Regions from separate parts of the Pectobacterium quasiaquaticum genome, predicted to be linked through region 2. Evidence: predicted binding sites of a transcription regulator. Region 2 holds the regulator's gene; the other holds the start of a gene.
What was found. The regulator Fur, encoded in region 2, represses iron uptake genes when iron is present. The targets are predictions, from matches to a motif close to ATAATAATGAGAACNACTATCAA.
Positions count from the first base shown of each region.

Region 1: the regulator Fur is predicted to act here: its motif matches at 2,290-2,312, upstream of IG609_RS01925 (TonB-dependent receptor domain-containing protein).

Region 1 covers NZ_CP065177.1:408,911-415,882, forward strand. Annotated here, with positions in the region: gene IG609_RS01925 (TonB-dependent receptor domain-containing protein) at 1-2,177, opposite strand, end outside; gene parC (DNA topoisomerase IV subunit A) at 2,672-4,945, shown strand; gene IG609_RS01935 (1-acylglycerol-3-phosphate O-acyltransferase) at 5,096-5,833, shown strand; gene ftsP (cell division protein FtsP) at 5,936-6,972, shown strand, end outside.
Region 2 covers NZ_CP065177.1:3,092,742-3,099,713, forward strand. Annotated here, with positions in the region: gene IG609_RS14160 (methyl-accepting chemotaxis protein) at 1-1,661, opposite strand, end outside; gene fldA (flavodoxin FldA) at 2,538-3,065, shown strand; gene fur (ferric iron uptake transcriptional regulator) at 3,395-3,844, shown strand; gene glnS (glutamine--tRNA ligase) at 3,907-5,565, opposite strand; gene nagE (N-acetylglucosamine-specific PTS transporter subunit IIBC) at 5,754-6,972, opposite strand, start outside.

The DNA of each region.
Region 1 (6,972 bases), 1.8 Mb from region 2:
TCGGTATTCGAGGTGGCGATCGCGTTGCCAGCATTGGTATAGCTTTCGCGACTGGTATCCTTCGCCTGCTTACCTTTCTGGAAGGTAGATGTCAGGGCAGCACCGTAGCGTTGGGCAGGATCATCATAGGCGATACCTACCACGGCTTTCATTGGCGCAACGCTGTCGAGATCGACATAGCGGTCGCCGAGGTAGCGCGATTGCGATTGGCCTTTGGTGTAGCCAAACGCCAGCGTGGTGCTGAGCCCATCAACCGCTGGGAACCAGGTGCCTAGCTGTATTTTGCTGCTGACCTCACCACCGTAGATGTAGGCTTTATCGCGGTTTTCCGCCTGATATATCGTGCTGATATTACTTGGTACATTGACGAATTTATCGGGGTTGGCGCTACGACGGTAGCGGGTATTGGCGATAAAGTTCTTATACGTGTTGTAGAACAGCGCGGTACGGAAGGTGACCCCCTCCGTCGCTTCCCCTTTTAATCCCCACTCTACGTTGTTGCTGGTTTCCGTTTTGAGGTCGCTATTGCCGATAAAGGCATACTGAACTGGTCCGGCATAGTTGGCGTCCAGGTTGGTGCTGCCATAAAGCTGGCTGGCATCCGGGAACTGTGCGCCACGACGGTACTGCAAATAGGTTGTCAGCGTCGGCGTGATGTCATAGAGGAAGCTCAGAGACGGCAGGACTTGCGTATCGCTGTTGGCTTTGCCGTACAGTTTGTTGACATCGGATTCACTGATGACACTGCCGTCACCGCTCAGGCGAACCGTATTGGTCGGTTTGGTACGCTGGTGGATGGCGCGTACGGCAGGGACAACCGAGAAGGCGTGCCCCGCCAGATCCCACGTAGCGGTATCCTGCACAAAGCCGCCGACGGTGTAGCTGTTGCTATCGGCTTCTGGCTGCATGAGGTTATTGGCACCCGTTTGATTCGGTGATTGCCTGAACGGGCGCTCTGTCTTGCTTTGGCTGGCGTTAAGACCCCAACTGAACTCGTGGCGATCCCAGCTTTTCACCATATGGGTATCGAACCCATAGGTGGTGACATTGTAGTCAGAATAGACGCGGTGGCTATCTGCTGCCGCCATCCCTGTGGTTGCGGGCAGCCAGGTATTGTCGTGTGATTCGCTGTTTTGGAAGTAAATGCGGCTATCAACCAAATCGACCAGCGTGTTGTTAACGGGCGTCCAGCGATCTTTCAGGCTGGCGGTCCAACGGCGTGTCTCGCTGCTCTGTTGCGCCGTGCCGTAAATGGTGTTGTTGCTGCTTGGCAGACTACCCCAGTAGTCATAATGGGTGTGGTTAGTTTTATGGTAATAATCCAGCGTACCGGTGAGCTGATGCTCATCGTTAGCCTGCCAAATACCGGACGCCAAAATGGCGTTAGAGTGCCAGTTGGCGGGGTAAGCGGCGATCTCGTCGCTGTTATTACGCGTTTGCTGGCCGTCGCGGCGGCTGAGCACGACAATGCCGCGCAGTTCGTCATCACCGCCTGCGGCGGTGATGCCATTATGCCAACCATGGTTGGCGGAATCGTAGTCACTCTGGAAACCGAAGTAGTCCTGCTTGCCTGCTTTTAGGTAATTATCGGCAGATTTTGGCCGAAAGGAGACGCTGCCCCCGAGTGCGTTGACCGTATTTTCTGCGGAGGTGACGCCCGACTCAATATCGACGCTGCTGTACACGTAAGGGTCGATATAGTCCCGTCCCATGCCGAAGGTATTGAATCCGGCACGGCTGGCGTAGCTGCGGCCCGTGGCATTAGGCAGGGCGATGCCATCGGTATCGATCGCTACACGGTTGCTTTCAATGCCGCGAATGTTGTAGCCCGTGTAACCGCCGCGGTCGAAGCCGCTTTTCCCTGTATTGCTGCCGCCGCTGGATCCTGTTGCGCTCACCAAAGGTTGATAGCGCATGATCGTGCCGAAATTGTTGCCGCCTTCTCTTTGCATGTCTGCGGCAGTCAGCGTCGTAATTGAACCGGCTTTTTTCTCGACTTTTGGCGAGTGAACCGTCATCACATCGTCAGTCTGTCCCGTTTTCGACGCCGAATCGTCTTGATTCTTCACGTTGAGTGCGTTGTTACCTGTGGTGCTATCCGCTGCCATCCCGTTCAGCGCAACGCCAGTCAAGATGCCGGTGAGAAGAATTTTATTTAAATTCTTGTTAATTAACATAATGATACTCTGCTATAAGGTTGTTCTGGCCAGCGGCGTTGGGGAAACATGGCGTGCTGGTCGCTAACGTCTGCAAGGGAAATGCAAAACGGCAAATAACATTAATTATCATGTGGTAATGATAACCATTATCAATATGCTAAGCATTATCATCTGATGTTGCAACGATGATGAATAATTCTTAATGAAACGGGATGGTTGCTATCAAAATGAAAGCGACTGGCTATGCCTCAATGAGGCGTAATGAAATGACTGACTTATGAAACCGAACACTACGAGCTGGACGATGATGAAGCGCTTAACCGCGAGTACCCGGACTCATTCTGGATACCGGCTAAAGAAGTACGTGACTCACTCCTGTGGCGCGGTTCCCTGCGAATGGTTCCCTGTGACATCACCTCATTAGATAAGGTACTATTCTCGCCAAACATACCGCCGCTATGGCGTGCCGGAAAGCGTAACCATCGCGCCGCGATGTGAGGGAAGTGAGATAAATGAGTGAGATGACTCATGACGGCGCAGAAAGCCTTGCGCTGCGCACGTTTACCGAAAATGCATACCTAAATTATTCCATGTACGTCATCATGGACAGGGCATTGCCGTTCATTGGCGATGGCCTGAAGCCTGTGCAGCGTCGCATCGTGTATGCGATGTCCGAGCTGGGACTGAATGCCAGCGCCAAATTCAAAAAATCTGCCCGTACCGTGGGTGACGTGCTGGGTAAATACCATCCGCACGGCGACAGCGCCTGCTATGAAGCAATGGTGCTGATGGCGCAGCCGTTCTCGTACCGCTATCCGCTGGTGGATGGTCAGGGGAACTGGGGGGCACCGGACGACCCGAAATCCTTCGCCGCCATGCGTTATACCGAATCGCGGCTGTCCAAATATGCGGAACTGCTGCTGTCCGAACTCGGGCAGGGCACGGTCGATTACACCCCGAACTTTGACGGCACGATGCAAGAGCCGAAGATGCTGCCTGCGCGTCTGCCGAATATTCTGCTGAACGGCACCACCGGAATCGCCGTAGGGATGGCCACGGACATACCGCCGCACAACGTGCGTGAAGTCGCCGCCGCTGCGGTAATGCTGCTGGAAAACCCGAAGGCCTCGCTGGACGAGTTATTGCAGCATGTTCAAGGGCCGGATTTCCCAACAGAAGCTGAAATCATCACGCCACGCGATGAAGTGCGCAAACTCTACCAGAATGGCCGTGGTTCCGTGCGTATGCGTGCGGTGTGGAAGAAAGAAGACGGTGATGTCGTGATTACCGCGCTGCCACATCAGGTTTCTGGTGCCAAAGTGCTGGAGCAGATTGCCAGCCAGATGCGTGCGAAGAAGCTGCCGATGGTCGAAGACCTGCGTGATGAATCGGATCACGAGAATCCAACCCGTCTGGTATTGGTGCCGCGCTCGAACCGGATCGATATGGATCAGGTGATGAACCACCTGTTCGCCACGACCGATCTGGAAAAAAGCTATCGCGTTAACATGAACATGATCGGTCTGGATGGTCGCCCGAGCGTGAAAGGGCTGGTCGAGATCCTGAGTGAATGGCTGGTCTTCCGTCGCGATACCGTGTGCCGCCGTCTGAACTACCGTCTGGAAAAAGTGCTCAAGCGCCTGCATATCCTTGAAGGTTTGCTGATCGCGTTCCTGAATATCGATGAAGTCATTCATATCATCCGCACGGAAGATGAACCGAAGCCCGTTCTGATGCGCCAGTTCAGCCTGAGTGAAACACAGGCTGAAGCGATCCTGGAGCTGAAATTACGTCATTTGGCCAAGCTGGAAGAGGTGAAAATCCGCGGTGAGCAGGGCGATTTGGCAAAAGAGCGCGATCAGCTTCAAGCACTGCTGGCGTCAGACCGTAAGCTCAGTAACCTGATTAAGAAAGAAATTCAGTCCGATGCGCAAGTCTATGGTGACGATCGTCGTTCTCCGCTGCATGAACGCAGCGAAGCCAAAGCGATGAACGAGCACGAGTTAACGCCTTCCGAACCGGTCACCATTGTGCTGTCGGAAATGGGCTGGGTACGCAGTGCCAAAGGGCATGATATCGACCCAACTGGGCTGAGTTATAAAGCGGGTGATAGCTTCCGTGATGCTGCGAAAGGGAAAAGCAATCAGCCTGTGGTGTTTATTGACTCTACTGGCCGCAGCTATGCACTGGATCAGAATGAGTTGCCTTCTGCTCGTGGTCAGGGTGAACCGCTAACAAGTAAACGCACGCTGCCGCCGGGTGCGAAGGTGGAACAAGTGCTGATGGCCGCAGACGATCAACTGCTACTGATGGCATCGGATGCAGGCTATGGTTTTGTGTGTACCTTCAGTGATTTGGTGACGCGTAACCGCGCAGGAAAAACGCTGATCACGCTGCCGGATAATGCGAAGGTGCTGGCACCGATCGAGATCAACGGCGACGATAATCTGCTGATGGCGATCACTGCCGCAGGCAGAATGCTGCTGTTCCCTGTATCCGAGCTGCCACAGCTGTCGAAAGGCAAGGGCAACAAGATTGTCTCCATCTCTTCGGCTGATTTTGCGGAAGGCAAAGATCGTCTGGCTCAGTTGCTTCTATTACCGCCGCAGGCTTCTGTCACGCTCTACGTTGGTAAGCGCAAACAGTTGCTACGCCCCAATGATTTTCAGAATTATCAGGGCAAACGCGGACTGAAAGGCACGTTGCTGCGTGGGTTAAAAGGTATTGACCGGATTGAGGTGGATGCACCCCAGCAGGTTGACACCACCGGCAGCAGTGAAGAATAACGCTTCCGTATTGTCTTGTGCATGTTGAGAAAGGCGGTGTCATATCGCCTTTCTTTAGTTTCTGGTTGCCATCCCGCTGCAAATTGAATCACCGTGTGTTTTAGCGCGGAATCGCTATACTAGCGGCGGCTGTCGGCTCATGAGGTTGCTATGTTATCCATTTTGCGTTTTTTTATTGTCATTATATTTTCGATTTTGATCTGTATTTTTGGCTTGTTTTACTGCCTGTTCAGCCCTCGAAATCCCCGCCATGTCGCGACCTTCGGCCATCTTTTTGGTCGCTTGTCTGTGGTGTTTGGCTTGAAAGTAGAAATGCGGATACCGGAAGAAGCGGCGCATTACGGCAACTGCATCTATATCGCGAACCATCAGAACAACTACGATATGGTCACGGTATCTAGCGCGGTTCAGCCTCGTACCGTTACCGTGGGTAAGAAAAGCCTGCTGTGGATCCCGTTCTTCGGGCCACTTTATTGGCTGACGGGTAACTTGCTGATTGACCGTGAAAACCGCGCCAAAGCGCATGGCACCATTGCCCAAGTCGTGAAGCATATTAAAGAGCGCAACACGTCTATCTGGATGTTCCCTGAAGGTACGCGCAGCCGTGGACGCGGCCTGATGCCATTCAAAACCGGTGCCTTTCATGCTGCGATTAGCGCAGACGTGCCAATTGTGCCGATTTGCGTTTCTACGACCAGCAACAAGGTGAAGTTGAACCGCTGGAATAACGGACTCGTTATCGTAGAAATGTTGCCACCCATCGATACCCGCGCATATACCAAAGAGCAGGTTCGCGAACTTGCTGCACACTGCCATGATGTGATGGCTGCTAGGATTGCGGAGCTGGATGCGGAAGTCGCGGCACGCGAAGCAGCAGACAAAAAATAAACTTACCCCATCGAGTTACGCGATTATTGCTTCCGATTGCCTATTTAAGAACGAATCGGAAGATAAACTTTGCTTACGGTTTATTGGAGTTACGGAGTCATTATGTCACTCAGCCGACGTCAGTTTATTCAGGCATCGGGCTTTGCGTTATGCGCGGGTATGACACCACGGGTGGCGAAAGCCAGTGGGAATCCCATCGCATTGCCGATACCGCCATTACTGGAGTCGCGCCGAGGCCAGCCTCTTTTTCTAACCATGCAACGTGCCCATTGGGCATTTTCCGGTGACCGTAAGACCGCCATTTGGGGCATCAATGGCCGCTATTTAGGGCCGACGGTGCGGGTCTATGACGGCGATGACGTTAAGCTGATTTATAGTAACCGCCTGAATGAGCCTGTCGCGATGACGATCGGTGGGTTGCAGGTGCCGGGGCCGTTGATCGGTGGCGCGGCTCGTATCATTTCTCCAGGAAGCGACTGGTCACCGGTGTTGCCCGTTCGTCAGCCAGCAGCGACCTGCTGGTATCATGCGAATACGCCGAACCGCATGGCCCCGCATATCTATAACGGGCTGGCTGGGCTCTGGCTGGTGGAAGACAGCACCAGTAAATCCTTACCGCTTCCCAATCACTACGGTGTTGATGATTTCCCACTGATTATTCAGGATAAACGACTGGATAACTTTGGTGTTCCTCTCTATAACCCGCCTTCTAACGGTGGATTTGTGGGGGACTCGCTGCTCGTCAACGGCGTGCAAAATCCTTTTGTTGAAGTGTCCCGTGGCTGGGTTCGCCTGAGATTGCTGAATGCCTCGAACTCCCGGCGTTACGTGATGCGGTTGAGCGATGGGCGAGCGATGCGTGTGATCGCCAGCGATCAAGGGTTGCTGCCTGCACCGATGGCGGTGAACCAGCTTTCTCTCGCACCCGGCGAACGGCGCGAAATACTGATCGACATGTCGCAAGGCGAAGACGTCACGCTAACGGCAGGTGAGTCGGCTGGGATTATGGATCGTCTGCGCGGGCTGTTTGAGCCTTCCAGCATGCTGATTTCGACTCAAATACTCACGCTGAAGCCGACGGGGCTGTTGCCATTAGTCACGGATAACCTGCCGATGCGTTTACTGGCCGACAACATCAT
Region 2 (6,972 bases):
TTTTCCCAGTTGTCGTTACTGGGCGGTAGTGCCTTACCTGTACGCGGGGCAATCACTGGCGTTTTCTGCACAGGTTTTGCCGTCATTTGCAGTCCTGACTGCGTATCAGACAGTTGGAACAGCGATACAGTCTGGTTCAACAGCGCCGCCTGCTCTTCCAGCGACAAGGCTGCTGACGAGGCCTGTTCAACCAACGCGGCGTTTTGCTGCGTTACGCTGTCCATTTCCGCCACCGCCTGACCAACCTGTGCTATCCCTTTGCTTTGTTCTTCCGATGCCGACGCAATTTCACCCATGATATCCGTCACGTTGGTTACCGCACGGACGATATTCTGCATGGTGTCACCCGCGTCGCTAACCAGATTAGAACCAGTATCCACACAGCGAACAGACTCAGAAATCAGTCCTTCAATCTCTTTCGCCGCCTGCGCACTACGCTGCGCCAGACTGCGTACTTCGCCCGCCACCACGGCAAACCCGCGACCTTGTTCACCTGCACGCGCCGCTTCTACTGCCGCGTTCAGCGCCAGAATGTTGGTCTGGAACGCGATGCCGTTAATCACGGTGGTGATCTCTGCGATTTTTCTCGAGCTGCCGGAGATTTCCGCCATGGTTTTCACCACGTTCTCAACGATTTCACCGCCCTTCTTCGCCGTTGTCGAAGCTTGCAATGCCAGTTGGCTGGCATGGTTGGCATTTTCGGCGTTCTGTTTCACCGTTGCTGTCAGTTGCTCCATGCTCGCCGCGGTTTCTTCCAGCGCGGAAGCCTGCTCTTCGGTACGTGAAGACAGATCGTTGTTGCCTGCGGCAATCTCAGAAGCGCCCTGATAGATGGAATCCGTGCTGTTTCTGATCGTGCTAACCGTGCTGGCCAAACTCCCCTGCATTTCACGCAGCAATGGGAACAAGCGACCGACACAGTTATTACCAAAGTCCAGAATCGGTTTACCCAAATGACCAGAAGCAATCGCGCTAAAGTGATAACGCAGATCGTTCAATGGACGAACCAGACACATCACCAGATAGCGGTCGGTCAGGAATAGCATAATCAGACCGATAACCAATCCACTCAGTAAAATGTTCTGCCCAATCGTGGTGATTTGTTCAAAACGAACACCCGCTGCATCAAATTTCTCTGCGCTGGCGTTACTGAATGCGGAGAGAGAGACGCCAAACTGACGGCTCAATGGCGGCACAACATTCTTGGCCTGATTTTGGTAGTCATCCAGCGCGTTGGAAGCGGCCTTCTGGTAAAGCGGTTCAACCCCCTGAGTCACGAGGTTATTCCAGTCACGGCTGACGGCCTGTACTAGCGCAGCATCCAGATCCGCATGGTCGATAGCATTAAACGCCACCAAATCAGATTTCAGTTTATCCAGCGCGACAAGTGCTGAAGCCTGCTCTTTATCTGCGGTGGCATTATCACCGCTGCGACGAGCGTCAACCGCACGCGCCAGACGGGTTACCATACGGAAATATTGATCGTTGCCCTGGTTGATAAAATTCATATTCTGAACCAACAAAGTGCTGGTTTTTGAGGTCGCCGTCATCTCTTTAAAAGAGAACATGGTATATATCGATACGCCCCCCCAAAGAACACAAAAAATGCCCAGCACCCATAGCATCGCGGTTCTGATGGCAATATTTTTTATAAGTTTCATCGTTCACTCCAAATCAGGAAAATGGTTAAAAAGATTTTTATCGCTAATCAACCGATATGAATCAGAAAATTCATAACATGAAACAAGTCACTTCTCCCTAGCGTTCACATTTCACCGAGTTGAAAACTCAAAAACCACGCTAATTCATCGGCTAAATACAGAGAATATTTAGCGTTCTCGCTACATTTATTAATATAAATTTTCATACTGAAAATAAACCCACCTATTTTTATAGATATAAGCTATCTAATCATAGGCTTGCGAGATAATTCACCGCACGCATCCTGCGGGCGTTAGCATGGACATGTTATTAGGCGACAGGGCAGTTTGAATGCAATTTCACTTTATTCTTTAACATCAAAAGAATACCTCCCTTATAGACTTGCATTACTTCAGTTGCAAATGGTTATAATTCTTATTCCCATTCATTGGGAATATTCCCGAGAAATGTGCCAGATTTTCAATTCTATAAAAACATTATCTTTTGTACGCATTTTATTCCCCACGAATAGTCATGTTCAATTCCATAGTTTTATAATCCACAAACAGAAGCCTGCTTTTAATTACAACCGAAACAAACCATAAAATAAAAAGTACATTCATAAAAAATGAAACGCCGTTATAAATAAACAACCATAAATTTATTAAGGGAATGTACACATAATCTCAGACGACAACATGATCCCTATTCATTATAGGAAATTTTGCATCAGTCGCGATGTTTTCGTTTTCTGACTTACCTCGCATTTCACACACTCTTGATTTACGCATCCTTACCGATACGAGTTTCTCCCGATGTGAGTGTCTGTTATTATTAACAGATAAGTGGGTGAAACATTACACCATACCATTAGGAATCAAGAGGTTATTCAATTCATGGCACTCATCGGAATATTCTTTGGCAGTGATACTGGCAACACTGAAAACATCGCCAAAACGATTCAACAGCAGTTAGGAACCAACGTCGCTGATGTTCATGACATCGCCAAAAGCAGCAAAGAAGACCTCGAAGGTTTCGATATTCTGCTGCTGGGTATTCCAACCTGGTATTACGGTGAAGCTCAGTGCGATTGGGATGACTTCTTCCCGTCGCTGGAAGAAGTGGATTTCACAGGAAAATTGGTTGCCCTGTTTGGCTGCGGCGATCAGGAAGACTATGCAGAATACTTCTGTGATGCCATGGGCACCATCCGTGACATTATTGAGCCTCGCGGTGCGACAATTATCGGCCACTGGCCAACAGACGGCTATTACTTTGAAGCCTCTAAAGGACTCGCTGACGACAATCACTTCATCGGCTTGGCTATCGATGAAGACCGTCAGCCTGAACTGACCAGCGAACGCGTAACGACGTGGGTGAAACAGATCAGCGATGAGTTGAACCTGGAAGAACTGGTGGGTTAAGCCATTTCGGCTCTGATAATCCCGATCAGAGCCGAAACAGAATTGATAGATAAAACCTTTGATAATAATTGATACATTTTTTTAACTTCTATCAGTAAACCTGTACAATAATCCCATCGGCTTTGTATGTGCATCAACATTTCCTCATTCATCAACAACGGATTGCGTTGTATACCAATAGTGTGAATGGGGACAATATTGTTAACATTCGCTTGTTTTCATTTTGTATGCGCGGTTCTATAATTGAGACGCTTTTGCATTTTTTGCGCCGACCGATGTCATAGGCTAGGCAGCCTCCATTGATAAGTAAGCAACAGGATTAAACCCGCATGACTGACAACAATACCGCATTAAAGAAGGCCGGCCTAAAAGTCACTCTTCCAAGACTGAAAATACTGGAAGTGTTACAGGACCCTGTCTGCCATCACGTCAGTGCGGAAGATTTATATAAAAAACTGATTGATATGGGCGAAGAGATTGGTCTTGCTACCGTCTATCGCGTGCTCAACCAGTTTGATGATGCGGGTATCGTAACCCGTCATAACTTCGAAGGTGGCAAATCCGTCTTTGAATTGACGCAGCAGCATCATCACGATCACTTAATTTGCCTCGACTGTGGCAAAGTCATTGAATTCCGAGATGAATCTATCGAAGCACGTCAGCGCGAGATCGCAGAAAGACACGGCATCAAACTGTCCAACCACAGTCTGTATCTTTATGGGCATTGCAGTGAAGGGGATTGCCGAGAGGATGAAACCCTGCACGATTCAACACGATAAATCGACCGCATAAAAAATAAAACCGCCGAGGCGGTTTTATTTTTGTCTTCTTACCGCTGGCCTTAGCCTACCCAGGTATCACGTAGCCCAACCGTACGGTTAAACACCAGATGTTCTGCACTGGAGTAAACGCGGTCAGCACAGAAATAACCTTCACGCTCAAACTGATACGCTTTCTCAGCTTCTGCCTGCGCCAGGCTTGCTTCTACAAAACCTTGCGTAATTTTCAGTGAATCTGGATTAATCGTCGACAGGAAGTCTTCCGCCGCGCCCGGGTTTGCCACACTGAACAGGCGATCGTACAAGCGGAATTCAGCGGGTACCGCGTGTGCCGCAGAAACCCAGTGGATAACGCCTTTCACTTTACGACCATCAGCCGGATCTTTGCTCAACGTTTCCGCATCATAGCTACAGTAGATCGTGGTGATAGTGCCCTGCTCGTCTTTTTCAATGCGCTCTGCTTTGATCACATAAGCGTTACGCAGACGCACTTCTTTACCCAGCACCAGACGCTTGTACTGCTTGTTGGCTTCTTCACGGAAGTCAGCACGATCGATGTAAACTTCGCGACTGAATGCGACCTGACGTGAACCCATTTCTGGCTTGTTCGGATGGTTTGGCATCGCGACAAACTCTTCGTGCTCGGCTGACAGATTCTCGACAACGACTTTGACCGGATCCAGCACCGCCATGGCGCGCGGAGCGTTCTCATTCAGATCATCGCGGATACAGGACTCAAGCGCGGCCATTTCCACGTTGTTATCCTGTTTCGTTACGCCGATGCGCGCACAGAATTCACGGATAGAGGCTGCGCTGTAACCACGACGACGCAGACCAGAGATGGTCGGCATACGCGGATCGTCCCATCCTTCAACGACGTTTTCCACCACCAGTTGATTCAGCTTACGCTTGGACATAATCGCGTATTCGAGATTGAGGCGGGAGAACTCGTACTGACGTGGATGGCAAGGAATGGTGATGTTATCCAGCACCCAGTCATACAGACGGCGGTTGTCCTGGAATTCCAGCGTACACAGCGAATGCGTGATCCCTTCCAGCGCATCGGAAATGCAGTGGGTGAAGTCATACATCGGGTAGATGCACCACTTGTTGCCCGTCTGATGATGATCGGCAAATTTAATGCGATACAACACCGGATCGCGCATCACGATAAAGGACGATGCCATATCGATTTTTGCACGCAGACAGGCTGTACCTTCCGCAAAACCACCGTTACGCATTTTTTCAAACAGCGTCAGGTTTTCCTGCACGGTGCGATCGCGATAAGGGCTGTTTTTGCCTGGAGCCGTCAACGTACCACGGTATTCGCGAATCTGCTCAGGCGTCAGTTCATCAACGTAAGCCAGCCCTTTACCGATCAGCTCAACCGCATAAGCGTGCAGTTGATCGAAATAATCAGAAGAATAGCGAACGTCGCCGCTCCATGAAAAACCCAGCCACTCGACGTCACGTTTGATCGACTCAACGTATTCGATGTCTTCTTTTACCGGATTGGTATCGTCAAAACGCAGGTTGCATTGCCCCTGATAGTCACGCGCGATACCAAAATTCAGGCAAATAGACTTTGCATGCCCAATATGCAGATAGCCGTTCGGCTCTGGCGGGAAACGCGTCTGAATATGGTCATGCTTACCGGACGCCAGATCTTCATCAATAATCTGACGGATAAAGTTGGTTGGGCGGGCTTCAGCCTCACTCATTCTTCATTCCTCAATGCTAAAACGACGTATAACCGACAATGATCCAACAAGCTACGCTGGGAAACAACCGTTAGTTTCATTTAATTATTCATAACGAAAAAAAAGGGCGAGATTGCTATCTCGCCCTATCCATTTCATCGGTATAACACCGCGTTAAACGATCAACATCGTCGTATTACACCTTGTCATTATATCTTGTCATACTCTGCTTTCAGCGCGGTCGCTATCGATTCAGCCTGCGTACCTACCACAATCTGTACGCTCTGCTTATTCAGACGAATAACGCCCGCCGCACCAAGACGTTTTGCCTGTGCATCATCAACCAGAGAAGAATCAGCCACGTTCAAACGCAGACGTGTGATACAGGCATCAATGCCCGTCAGATTGGCTTTTCCGCCAAGCGCCTGCAAATAGCCCCGCGCCAGCGTCGCCGTATCACTTGATTTCGCGCCCGCAGACGCCGTGCTCACGTCATAGCCATCGGCTTCACTACCGCTCACAGCCAGCTCACGCCCTGGCGTTAACAGATTGAAGCGAGTGATGGTAAAGCGGAACACCACATAGTAAATGGCGAAGAATACCAGCCCCTGAGCAAGCAGCATGTACCACTGGGTGGCCAGCGGGTTACGTGAGGACAGCACCATATCGACCAGACCCGCACTGAAACCAAAGCCGGCAATCCAATGCATGCTGGCCGCGATAAAAACAGAAAAACCGGTCAGCAGCGCATGCAGGAAATACAGCACCGGCGCAACAAACATGAAGGAGAATTCCAGCGGCTCGGTGATCCCGGTAAAGAAGGAGGCAAATGCCGCCGCCAACATAATCCCAGCCACTTTGCTTTTGTTTTCAGGGCGTGCGCAGTGATAAATCGCCAGCGCGGCACCCGGCAAACCGAACATCATAATCGGGAAGAAGCCTGCCTGATAACGTCCGGTGATCCCCACGACGGCTTTACCAGAATCGATAGACTGTTGGCCGGCCAGGAAGTTAGGAATATCGTTGATACCCGCGACATCAAACCAGAACACGGAATTCAGCGCATGGTGCAATCCAACAGGAATCAACAAGCGGTTAAAGAAGGCATAAACCCCAGCGCCGACCGACCCCATCTGTTGAATGTGTTCACCGAACGACACCAGCGCATTGTAAATCACCGGCCAGACGTACATTAAAATGAACGCCACCAGAATCATCAGGAAGGAAACCAGAATCGGAACCAAACGGCGTCCGCTGAAGAACGACAGCGCCTTGGGTAACTCAACCTGACTAAAACGGTTATACATCTCGGCGGACATGACACCGACCAGAATCCCGATGAACTGGTTTTCAATCTTGCCAAATGCGGCGGGTACCTGTTCAACAGGGATCCGTTGGATCATGGCAACAACGGCCGGTGAACACAGC